Regions from separate parts of the Oceanobacillus kimchii X50 genome, predicted to be linked through region 3. Evidence: riboswitches for the same ligand, from Rfam matches in the RefSeq annotation. Region 3 holds a riboswitch; each other region holds the start of a gene.

Region 1 (3,289 bases), 680 kb from region 3:
AGCAAATAAATAATAGATGGCCAGGATATCACTTACCAAATCATTTAATGGGGGTTTATGAAATTAATTCTGGAGTGTTAATGAGTGAAAATGCCCTTCAGACTTATCGAGAACTTGCTACAGCACTTGGCGCTACAATTTATACAAATACATGTATTCACCGTTTGGATGTAACGAATCAACGCATCACAATTCATTCATCTAGTAATACGATTAAAGCAAAACAGCTTATCATAACTGCTGGGAAAGGAACGAATCAAATCCTATCCTTACTTGGCTATCAGCTTCCGTTATTTCCAATACGTAAAACGTTCTCGTGGTTCTCAGCAGCCGAATCTATTTATCATTCTGATATCTTTCCTGCTTGGTCCTTTGATAATGGAAACGAAACATATTACGGCTTCCCGAGTATTGATAAAGCTGGTATAAAAGTTGGCAGACATGATGGTGGCCAACCTGTGAAGGCAGATGAACCTTTGAAAAAATTTGGTACATATTCCGAAGACGAACAAGATGTCAGCCAATTTGTTCATCGATATATGTCTCCTGAATTACAGCATAGACAAGGAAAAGTATGCACTTATACGAATACACCAGATGGCAATTTCATCATAGATCGACTTCCAAACTATCAACATGTACTAGTCGCTTGTGGGTTCTCTGGTCACGGATTCAAATTTAGCAGCGGCGTAGGAGAATTATTGAGTCAATTAGCCATTCGAGGAAAAACTAGTTTGGATATATCCCATTTTTCTTTAAATAGATTCGCATGAATTTAAAAACAAGGAACGCTGGCAACATCGGTTCCTTGTTTTTTAATATAGGATTAAACCCCCCGCTTGTTCCCCCACAAATAAGTGTGTAATTGTGGTAATACTCGAACATCCTTAAGTAACTTATTTTCCATCACACGATCGATCAATTTCTCATATTTCTCCAATAGATCAGATAATAAGCTTTCATTCTCATTCGCTTCTAGATTATCATTTCCTACCTGTAGAAATAATGTAACAGATGGATATCTTTCATGTATTTGTTCTGCGTAGGCCAAATCCTCTTCATCAAAAATAACGACTTTCAAACTAAAATGTCCATCTTGTTCCTTATGTAATCTCTCAATAATGTAATCAAGCGTAGTAAAATTAATTTTCATTCCTGAACTTGGTGGCTTAGGAGATAATGTTAGATCATCTATTTTTGTAAACCAATTTTGCCATCTACTTCCCTGTGTTTCCAGAGCGACTTCTATTTGGTGTTGATGCAATAAATCGACCAAACTATCTATTTGCTTCAATAATCCAGGGTTTCCACCTGAAATCGTTACGTGGCCAAATTTGTTGCCTCCTACTTCTTTTAAAGAATCAAAAATTTCTGCTGGTTCCAACATTTGAATCGAGTCTTTTTCCGATCCATCCCATGTAAATTTAGAATCACACCAAGAACAGGAATAATCACAGCCTGCAGTACGCACAAACATCGTTTTTCTGCCAATGACCATACCTTCCCCTTGAATAGTAGGACCGAATATTTCTAAAACAGGAATCTTCATGTTGATTTCTCCCCTCTCGGACGATAGATACAGTAACTAGTAGGAGTTTCTCGTAAATAAACCTGTATACATTTCGGTTTATTTTGCAAACCATCTAAATAATCCTGAATGATTTCATAAATTTTACGAGAGACTACTTCTGTGGTTGGAAAGTCAATTGCTTGTTCATCTGAAAAAGCAGAATCATGATTGATTACTCCATGATCAAAGCGTTTATGAATCAAATCCTTAATCTGTTTAAAATTTACTAAAAATCCAGTTTCATCGAGTTCATCTCCAACAACTGTTATATTTGTAAAATACGTGTGTCCATGCATTTGTTGACACTTACCTGCTTGATCTTGTGGAATATAATGAGCTGCTGAAAAATGAAAATCCTTATTAAGTTCATAAGCATACGAATGGGGGATAACAGGATATATTTGTTGCATCATTTCAATCTCCCCCTTATTTGTTGAACAATAGAAACTTTCGGCTTTTTAAACATATTATTTCTCCTCTCTTTTCCTCAAATATGAATCCATCCCATATAAAAAAGAAGAAGAAAATAATGTTTGCTGATGAGTGACCGTTTTACTTTCACAGTCCATACAATCAAAAAAAACAACACAAAGAAGCGTGTTGTTTATCTCCTTAGTTTTTTATAGAGGGATTTAAATCGCGAACCTCTCCTACAATACTGCAGTGTTCTATTTAATTCACAACGTTAGATTAACATATTTCCGCTTGAAAATATAGGTAAGTTTACTTTGATTTTAATAGTTTTACCAATGTTCTATACTTTGAATATTTTATTTTATGAACATTTAAATAATTCCTCTTATTTGATGCACACAAATATAAACGATATAATTTTTTACAATCGTTCAGATAGCTATCGTTATTTTGAAAGGAGAAAAAGCATGGGACATGTTTGCAATAGAGATTTCAACTGTGAAAAAGAATTAACATTAGCAGTAATTGGCGGTAAGTGGAAAATGCTAATTCTTTGGTATTTAGGAAAAGAAGGTACGAAGCGATTTAACGAGTTGAAATCACTCATGCCTAATATTACCCAGCGTATGCTCGTAAATCAGCTTCGAGAATTAGAATCTGACTTTATTGTTCATCGTGAAGTTTATCCCGTCGTACCTCCGAAAGTAGAATATTCGCTGACGGAACGAGGAGAAACATTAATGCCGATATTAGAAGCAATGTATGATTGGGGTAAAGATTACAAAGATTTTTTAGAAGACCATCTAGATCGTTCTAAAGAAAATTCAACGAATAACACATAATCAACCATGTACAAATGTATATGGTTTTTTATTTGCAACAAATAATCCTGATTTTTACAGTATACTTTTTGTCACTATATGAGTTAAAAGTGCGTACTTCCGTTCATGATAGTTAGAACTTATAATGGACATCATACTTTAAAGTTAACCAAAGAAAGGAAGAGTTCAATATGAAATTACAACTAGCATTAGATCTTGTCAACATTCCAGAAGCAATCGAATTAGTAAAGGAAGTTGAATCATATATTGACATCGTAGAAATTGGCACACCCGTCGTTATTAATGAAGGACTTAAAGCAGTAAAAGAAATGAAGGCTGCTTTCCCGAACTTAACGGTATTAGCTGATCTCAAAATTATGGATGCAGCTGGATATGAAGTAAGTCAAGCTTCTCAAGCAGGAGCTGATATTATTACAATTCTTGGTACAGCCGAAGATCAATCGATCAAAGGAGCCGTGGAAGA
Region 2 (3,289 bases), 1.9 Mb from region 3:
CGCTTACAATATGATCAGAAGCTCCAATTTTCACCTGATTTGAAATATCCAATTGCATAAAATGACGTAAAAAAGCTCCTAGGTCTTCCTTGGTTGGAAGTAATATAGCCACATGATATAAGCCTGTGGTTCTTCGTTGTTTTGAGATTACGTTCGTTGGTTGCTCCAAGGTTAGGATTACATCTTGACCATTGGCGCTGAGTTTTACTTGATTATTCTCTTTTCTTAATACATGTAACCCAAGTACCTCTTCATAAAATAAAATCGATCTTTCTAAATCACTTACTTGAAGTGTAACGTCTTGGATATACATTGTTGGTGTTTCAAAAAATTTATTTTCCATATTTATTCCCTCTTTTATTATGTTTAAATAGTAACTTACTTTATGTAATTAATTATATCTTTATAATTGAACCTGGTCAATATTGTCCAGCTTACCATCTATTGTTACCTGTGGGATAAATAATTTGCAGTAAAATAAAAACAGACCTTCATTTAAAAAGTCTGTTTTCTATTCAATATCATTCATGTTTAAAAGTTAAAGTAGCACCTTAAACAAACTCTTTTACATACTATCTCTTTTTTCTTCCCAAAGTTTTAAACGTTCTTCATGTGATACTTCTTTGTATACTTGATGTAACATCCATAAATATCCAAAAGGGTCAATAAACATAGCATTCGAAACGCCGTAGTCAGGAAGGTCTGTCACGGCTTGTACTTCAACACATCCCAGTTCCATCGCCTTAGTGTATGTGTCATTAATGTCAGGAACTAATACATTAAACCATATTGTTTTAGGATCATCTTGGCTTGGAGCTATTAATTCAAATTTTGGATTTTCATCCAGCATATGAAAACGTACTCCATAGAGACTGAAAATAACCTCGTTCTCACCCTTCGAGAATTTTGAAACCTCGACTCGCTCAATATCAAATATCTTCTCGTAATACTCCAATGCTTTTAAGCTATCTGATACTACTAAATCAATTTCTACTCCAGTCATTTTTATCACTCCTTTTATTTTTTTATCGTAGAGAGGGGTAAGAAAGCACACTTTCTTTAAAAAAAGTTACAAGTTACTATTGCCTAACCTATCTCAACCAAAAGTACAGAATCGTGAAAAAATCGTAGAAGCTAGTTTTCCTACTTCTACTTTATTAAATATCAAATTAATTTTACTATACTTAACAATCCGTTAGAAATATTATTTACTAAATTATAATGATTATATGCATTTTGACCGATTATAAGTAATTAAATGAAATTTTGTCAAATATAGTTCATTACAACTATTGTATTAATGGTTGTCTAAGACGTAAATTTATATTAGAATTTTATGAATAATTGAAAAAGTTACTATTTGAAGTTTGCTTTAAGGAGTTTTGATATGGATAATTCAAAAAATGCTAATAACCTCATGACTATTGTGATGCCTTTATGTATGGTATTAGGTTGTATTATCGGTATCATTTTAGGCATTGTCTTTCAATTAAACTTACTCTTGTCAATAACTATAGGAATTATACTAGGTTTTGCCAGCGGAATCATTGCCTACGTTATTTATAGTATAAAAGAAAAATAAAAAGAAGTTAAAAAAGCGTGTTCCTAAACACGCTTCTTTTTAATGGAGATTTAGTAGAGTTTTCATCGTTAATTACGAGAAAAATGTAGATTATACATGTACGAAAAAAAACATAATTAGTAGGGAAAACATTATGTTAGCAAAAATATTACTATAACTTATCAACCCTCCTCATATAGATATTTGTCCAACTATTATAAATTTAGTAAGGGACAAAAAGTAATAAACAATGCAATTAGTTTTTTGAGAATCTATGAATGCTTTTTACACAAATTTTACACAATACTATTTACAAATCTAGATAAACACTGTTATCATAATTTAGGTTTAACGTGGTTCGTAACCATCCCACGCAAAAAAACTAGGAGGACAATTAAATATGAACGTAAAAACGTTAGTAATTAATGGCTTAATAGCGGCTTTATATGTCGTTGTCTCTATAGCTATTGCACCATTCGGTTTTACAAATATACAATTTCGCATTTCAGAAATGTTTAATCATTTAGTCGTATTTGATAAGCGTTATTTCTTTGGAATTGTAATTGGAGTGTTTATCGTTAATCTTAATTCACCACTTGGTTGGTATGACCTCGTATTCGGGGTTGCTCACTCTGTTATTTCACTAGGAATTATTATTATCTTATCTAAATATATTAAGGACAAATTAACGCTCTTATTTCTAAATACGATTGTATTTACGTTTAATATGTTTATCATTGCGTTTGCATTGAACCTTGCACTAGAACTTCCTTTCTGGTTTACTTGGTTAACAACTGCAATTGGAGAATTTGGTGTACTATTAATCGGTATTCCATTATTCTTTGCTTTGCACAAGCGACTACGTTTTGATAAGCTCATATAAAGTAAAAAGAACCTTAGACAAGTCTAAGGTTCTTTTTTGAAAGTCTACCATTTAAGAGAGGATGGGACAAAATGATTGTTAGAGAAAGAGAAGATGAATTGATATTAATAACACAAGATGATCATGCTCAAATATCAGGAGATATACTCGATAATTGGAATTTGGATCACTTTCAAGGTGAAGAATGGAGAGATTCTGTTCTTTATGCTGCTTACCAACATGATTTGGGGTGGAAAGAATTTGATCGCCAACCATTTTGGAATGATGTCACCAATCAACCTTATACATTTGCCGATTTCCCTAATGTACCTAAAACCGTATTATATAAGTATGGAATTAATGAAGTAGAAAAAGTGGATTTATACGCTGCATTACTGTGTAGTGAACATTACAAAAGATTTTTAGCTAATAATACTTCTCTTGAAGCACAAGCTTTTGTTGAACATGAAGAAACAAGACAAGAACGTATCATAGGGACACTTCCGAATTTCAACAAACGTTTGTTTGAATTTCATTACGGACTGCTCCAAATTTCAGATAATCTTTCATTATTTGCTTGTATGAACGAGCCTGGTGCTACCGGAGAAAAACAACATCCATTTTTCAAAAAAGGAATTCCAACGAATCATACTTTACATCATGTACTCAATGAACAGCTACAAATAAACTGGCAAAATGAAGACACCATTGTTATGGATAACTTTCCATTTGATAAACCTTTTCCTATTTCTATTCAATATAAACAAGTATCCAGACAAAAAATTCAACAACATGGTCTTGTAGAAGCCTATGAACAAGCAACTCTAGAACAGCATCCCGTACTTATTTCTTCTCCAAGTCATATT
Region 3 (3,289 bases):
GCTACACGTGGTTCAAAGGAGGATGTCTGTCTAATAAGTCCATTCCTATTTGGGGTTAGTGATATCATTGTTTCTCCGATTCCAATAACATCCAATTTTCCGTACTCCTTTCTTTATACATATCCCATCCCATTAGAAATAAGTTGGGCTGTTTTTTTAAGATTTGTAATAGTAGATTCTTTTTGCTTTATCATTCTATCTTTTGGTCCTGCAACACTTATAGCTGCTAAAAGCTGTCTCTGACTATCGAATATTGGAGCAGCTAAACAGTACAAGCCATCTTCATTTTCTTCATCATCAACGCTATATCCTTGTTTTTGAAACAATTGCAGTTGATCTTCTAATTGAGTTCTATCAGTAATTGTATTTGCAGTGATTTTCTTTAAGGTAATGCGATTTAATAATTCATTTTTTTCCCTTTCAGGCATAAAAGATAAGAACGTCTTACCAAGTCCAGTACAATATATTGGCTTTTTATATCCAGGTTGTGCAGTCGTGCGTATTGATCTGTCAGCATCCATTTTTGCAATATATACTAGCTCATCTTTAGATAACATTGCCATAAACACAGTCTCTTTAACCGCTTTCATAAGATTGGTTAAATAAGGTTTTGCTACCGTATGTATATTTAATGATTCTAAAGCACTTGTTCCTAATGGTATTAACTTTTCACCTAAATAATATAGTTTCATACCATCTTGTCGAACGTATCCTTCGTTATGTAATGTTTTTAAAAGGTTAAACGTACTACTTTGTGGCAATTCTAACTTGTCGCCAATATTTTTAATTGATAACCCATCTGTATATCTTGCTAATAAGTCTAGAATGTCTAATGCGCGTTTGGCAGATTTTACAGACATACTATCACCTCCTTTAATTCACATATATGAATCTTCATCACATATGTAATTTTGTTGAATATACCATACTTTATTTAACTAGTAAAGAATATTTTTAATTAATATAAATTGGATACTTAATAAGCATATTGTATTCGAATTAGTTAAAACTATAATAAAATCTAGTTTGTTAAAGGAGTTAAAGATATGTTCAAAGATAAAGTTGTATTAATTACCGGAGGTGCCGGAGGGATAGGTTTAGAGGTGGCAAAAGCATATGCTCGTGAAGGAGCAAAATTGGCACTAGTAGATCTTAAAAATGAAGCATTAGAGAAGGCTGCTAATGAAATTGATACTCAAGAAATTCTATTAATTACAGCAAATGTTGGAAAAGAAGAAGATGTACAAAATTATGTGGATATAACAAAAGAAAAATATGGAATGATAGACATATTTATTAATAATGCAGGAATCAATGGTCAATTTAATAACATCACAGAACAAACAAAAGAGAATTTTAGTAATGTATTTGACGTTAATGTTATGGGTGTATTTTTTGGAATGAAGTATGTACTACAAGTAATGAAAGAACAAAAATCTGGTGTAGTTATTAACACTGCGTCTAATGGTGGATTATTAGGAGCTCCTGGTATGAGTGCATATGTTGCTTCTAAACATGCTGTAATTGGATTAAATAAAACAGCGGCACTAGAAATGGCGGAGCATGGTGTGCGCGTCAATGCGGTTGCACCTTCAGGAGTTAACACAGAAATGATGCGAAGTATTGAGAAGAATGCAATGGGTGATAAGGCAGAAGAAGCTAGAGCTCAATTCGAAGCATCTGTACCGATGAATCGTTATGCGACAGCTGAGGAGATAGCGAACCTTATGTTATTCTTATCTTCAGATAAAGCTTCATTTATTAGTGGTTCCTATTATCGAATCGATGGTGGTCAAGGGGCGACATCCGTATAAGTAAGATGAAAATATTAAGATTGACATAAACACTAATAATACTTATAATCATTGTTTGTACACCAAACATAATTTTGGTAGAGGTTCTTAGCTTCAACCCTCTATAAAAAACTAAGGACAAACAATGATTATTCAAGTCATGTTCCTTAGGGGCATGGCTTTTTTTATGGAAAAGGAGGTAATAATTATGGCAGGTAGAGATGAAAATGAACTTCAGGATGTTCAGTTATTAGGAAGTCAAGGAACTACATATGATTTTAATTATACACCGGAAGTGTTAGAGGTTTTTGAGAACAAACATCCACTACGTGACTACTTTGTTAAATTTAATTGTCCAGAATTCACTACGTTATGTCCAAAAACAAATCAGCCTGATTTTGGAACGATTTATATTAGTTATATTCCAGATATTAAAATGGTAGAGAGTAAATCATTGAAATTGTATTTGTTTAGTTTTAGGAATCACGGGGATTTCCATGAGGACTGTATAAATATTATTATGAATGATTTGATTGATCTAATGAATCCAAGATACATAGAGGTTCGAGGGAAATTTACTCCACGTGGTGGTATTTCTATTGATCCATATTGTAATTATGGTAGACCAGGAACAAAATTTGAGAAAATGGCGGACCAACGACTTATCCAACATGATATGTATCCAGAAAATATAGATAATCGATAGAGGGGAAAAGTAAGATCCTCTAACCTAATATAAAGGGGAAGAGGACAGGATGTATATTCATTTTAGTGCAATCTTTGTAGGTTTGTTATTGCTATCAAATATTCTTTCAGTAAAGTTATTTGAAATGGGAAGTTTTATACTTCCAAGTGCTGCTATCGTTTATGTTATTACATACTTAATGACAGATGTTATTGGTGAGGTTTATGGTAAGGCTGCAGCAAGAAAAACGGTGCTAGCTGGGTTTCTGACACAAATAATTGCTATGGTATTTATCTACATTTCTATACAATTACCACCGGCTCCAGATTTTCATGCACAAGCCGAATTTGAACAAATCTTAGGTGGAAGCTTTCGACTTATATTTGCTAGCTTAACTTCTTATGTAATAAGTCAAAATTTAAGTGTGTCTATATTTCATTGGTTTAAACATAAGCATGGTAAGAAAAAATTATGGTTACGAAATAATTTAGCAACAATGTCAAGTCAATTCATAGACACTGTATTATTTATTACGATTGCATTTTTGGGGATAGTACCCACAAACGTACTGCTAGGTATGATCGTTTCGCAATATATTTGGAAATGTCTAGTCGCATTATTGGATACTCCATTTGCTTATATTTTGGTTAAATGGACTAGAAAATACGAGGGCAACAGTCCAGACCATGTGATAAAGCCTTCTTAATTTACTTCAAGTCATGTATTCATAGCTTGTATTTTCATATACCTTAATTGATATTCATATAAAACAGAGAAGAGTAAAAAAGAGCCAATTCTTATGAATTGGCTC

The links. A riboswitch is a leader RNA that binds a small molecule or an ion and turns the genes downstream of it on or off. The one in region 3 is predicted to bind preQ1.
Region 1: another riboswitch for preQ1. It lies ahead of C794_RS15125 (6-pyruvoyl trahydropterin synthase family protein); the one in region 3 lies ahead of queF (preQ(1) synthase).
Region 2: another riboswitch for preQ1. It lies ahead of C794_RS02195 (QueT transporter family protein); the one in region 3 lies ahead of queF (preQ(1) synthase).

The regions. Positions count from the first base shown of each region.
Region 1 covers NZ_CM001792.1:2,914,798-2,918,086, forward strand. Annotated here, with positions in the region: gene solA (N-methyl-L-tryptophan oxidase) at 1-773, shown strand, start outside; gene queE (7-carboxy-7-deazaguanine synthase QueE) at 827-1,549, opposite strand; gene C794_RS15125 (6-pyruvoyl trahydropterin synthase family protein) at 1,546-1,983, opposite strand; PreQ1 riboswitch class I at 2,177-2,224, opposite strand; gene hxlR (transcriptional activator HxlR) at 2,452-2,826, shown strand; gene hxlA (3-hexulose-6-phosphate synthase) at 2,997-3,289, shown strand, end outside.
Region 2 covers NZ_CM001792.1:381,621-384,909, reverse strand. Annotated here, with positions in the region: gene C794_RS02210 (VOC family protein) at 1-343, opposite strand, end outside; gene C794_RS02205 (VOC family protein) at 566-1,003, opposite strand; gene C794_RS19620 (hypothetical protein) at 1,388-1,582, shown strand; PreQ1 riboswitch class I at 1,909-1,953, shown strand; gene C794_RS02195 (QueT transporter family protein) at 1,962-2,444, shown strand; gene C794_RS02190 (DUF3891 family protein) at 2,516-3,289, shown strand, end outside.
Region 3 covers NZ_CM001792.1:2,235,036-2,238,324, reverse strand. Annotated here, with positions in the region: gene C794_RS11720 (sugar kinase) at 1-95, opposite strand, end outside; gene C794_RS11715 (IclR family transcriptional regulator) at 114-860, opposite strand; gene C794_RS11710 (SDR family NAD(P)-dependent oxidoreductase) at 1,047-1,814, shown strand; PreQ1 riboswitch class I at 1,889-1,935, shown strand; gene queF (preQ(1) synthase) at 2,002-2,499, shown strand; gene C794_RS11700 (queuosine precursor transporter) at 2,549-3,184, shown strand.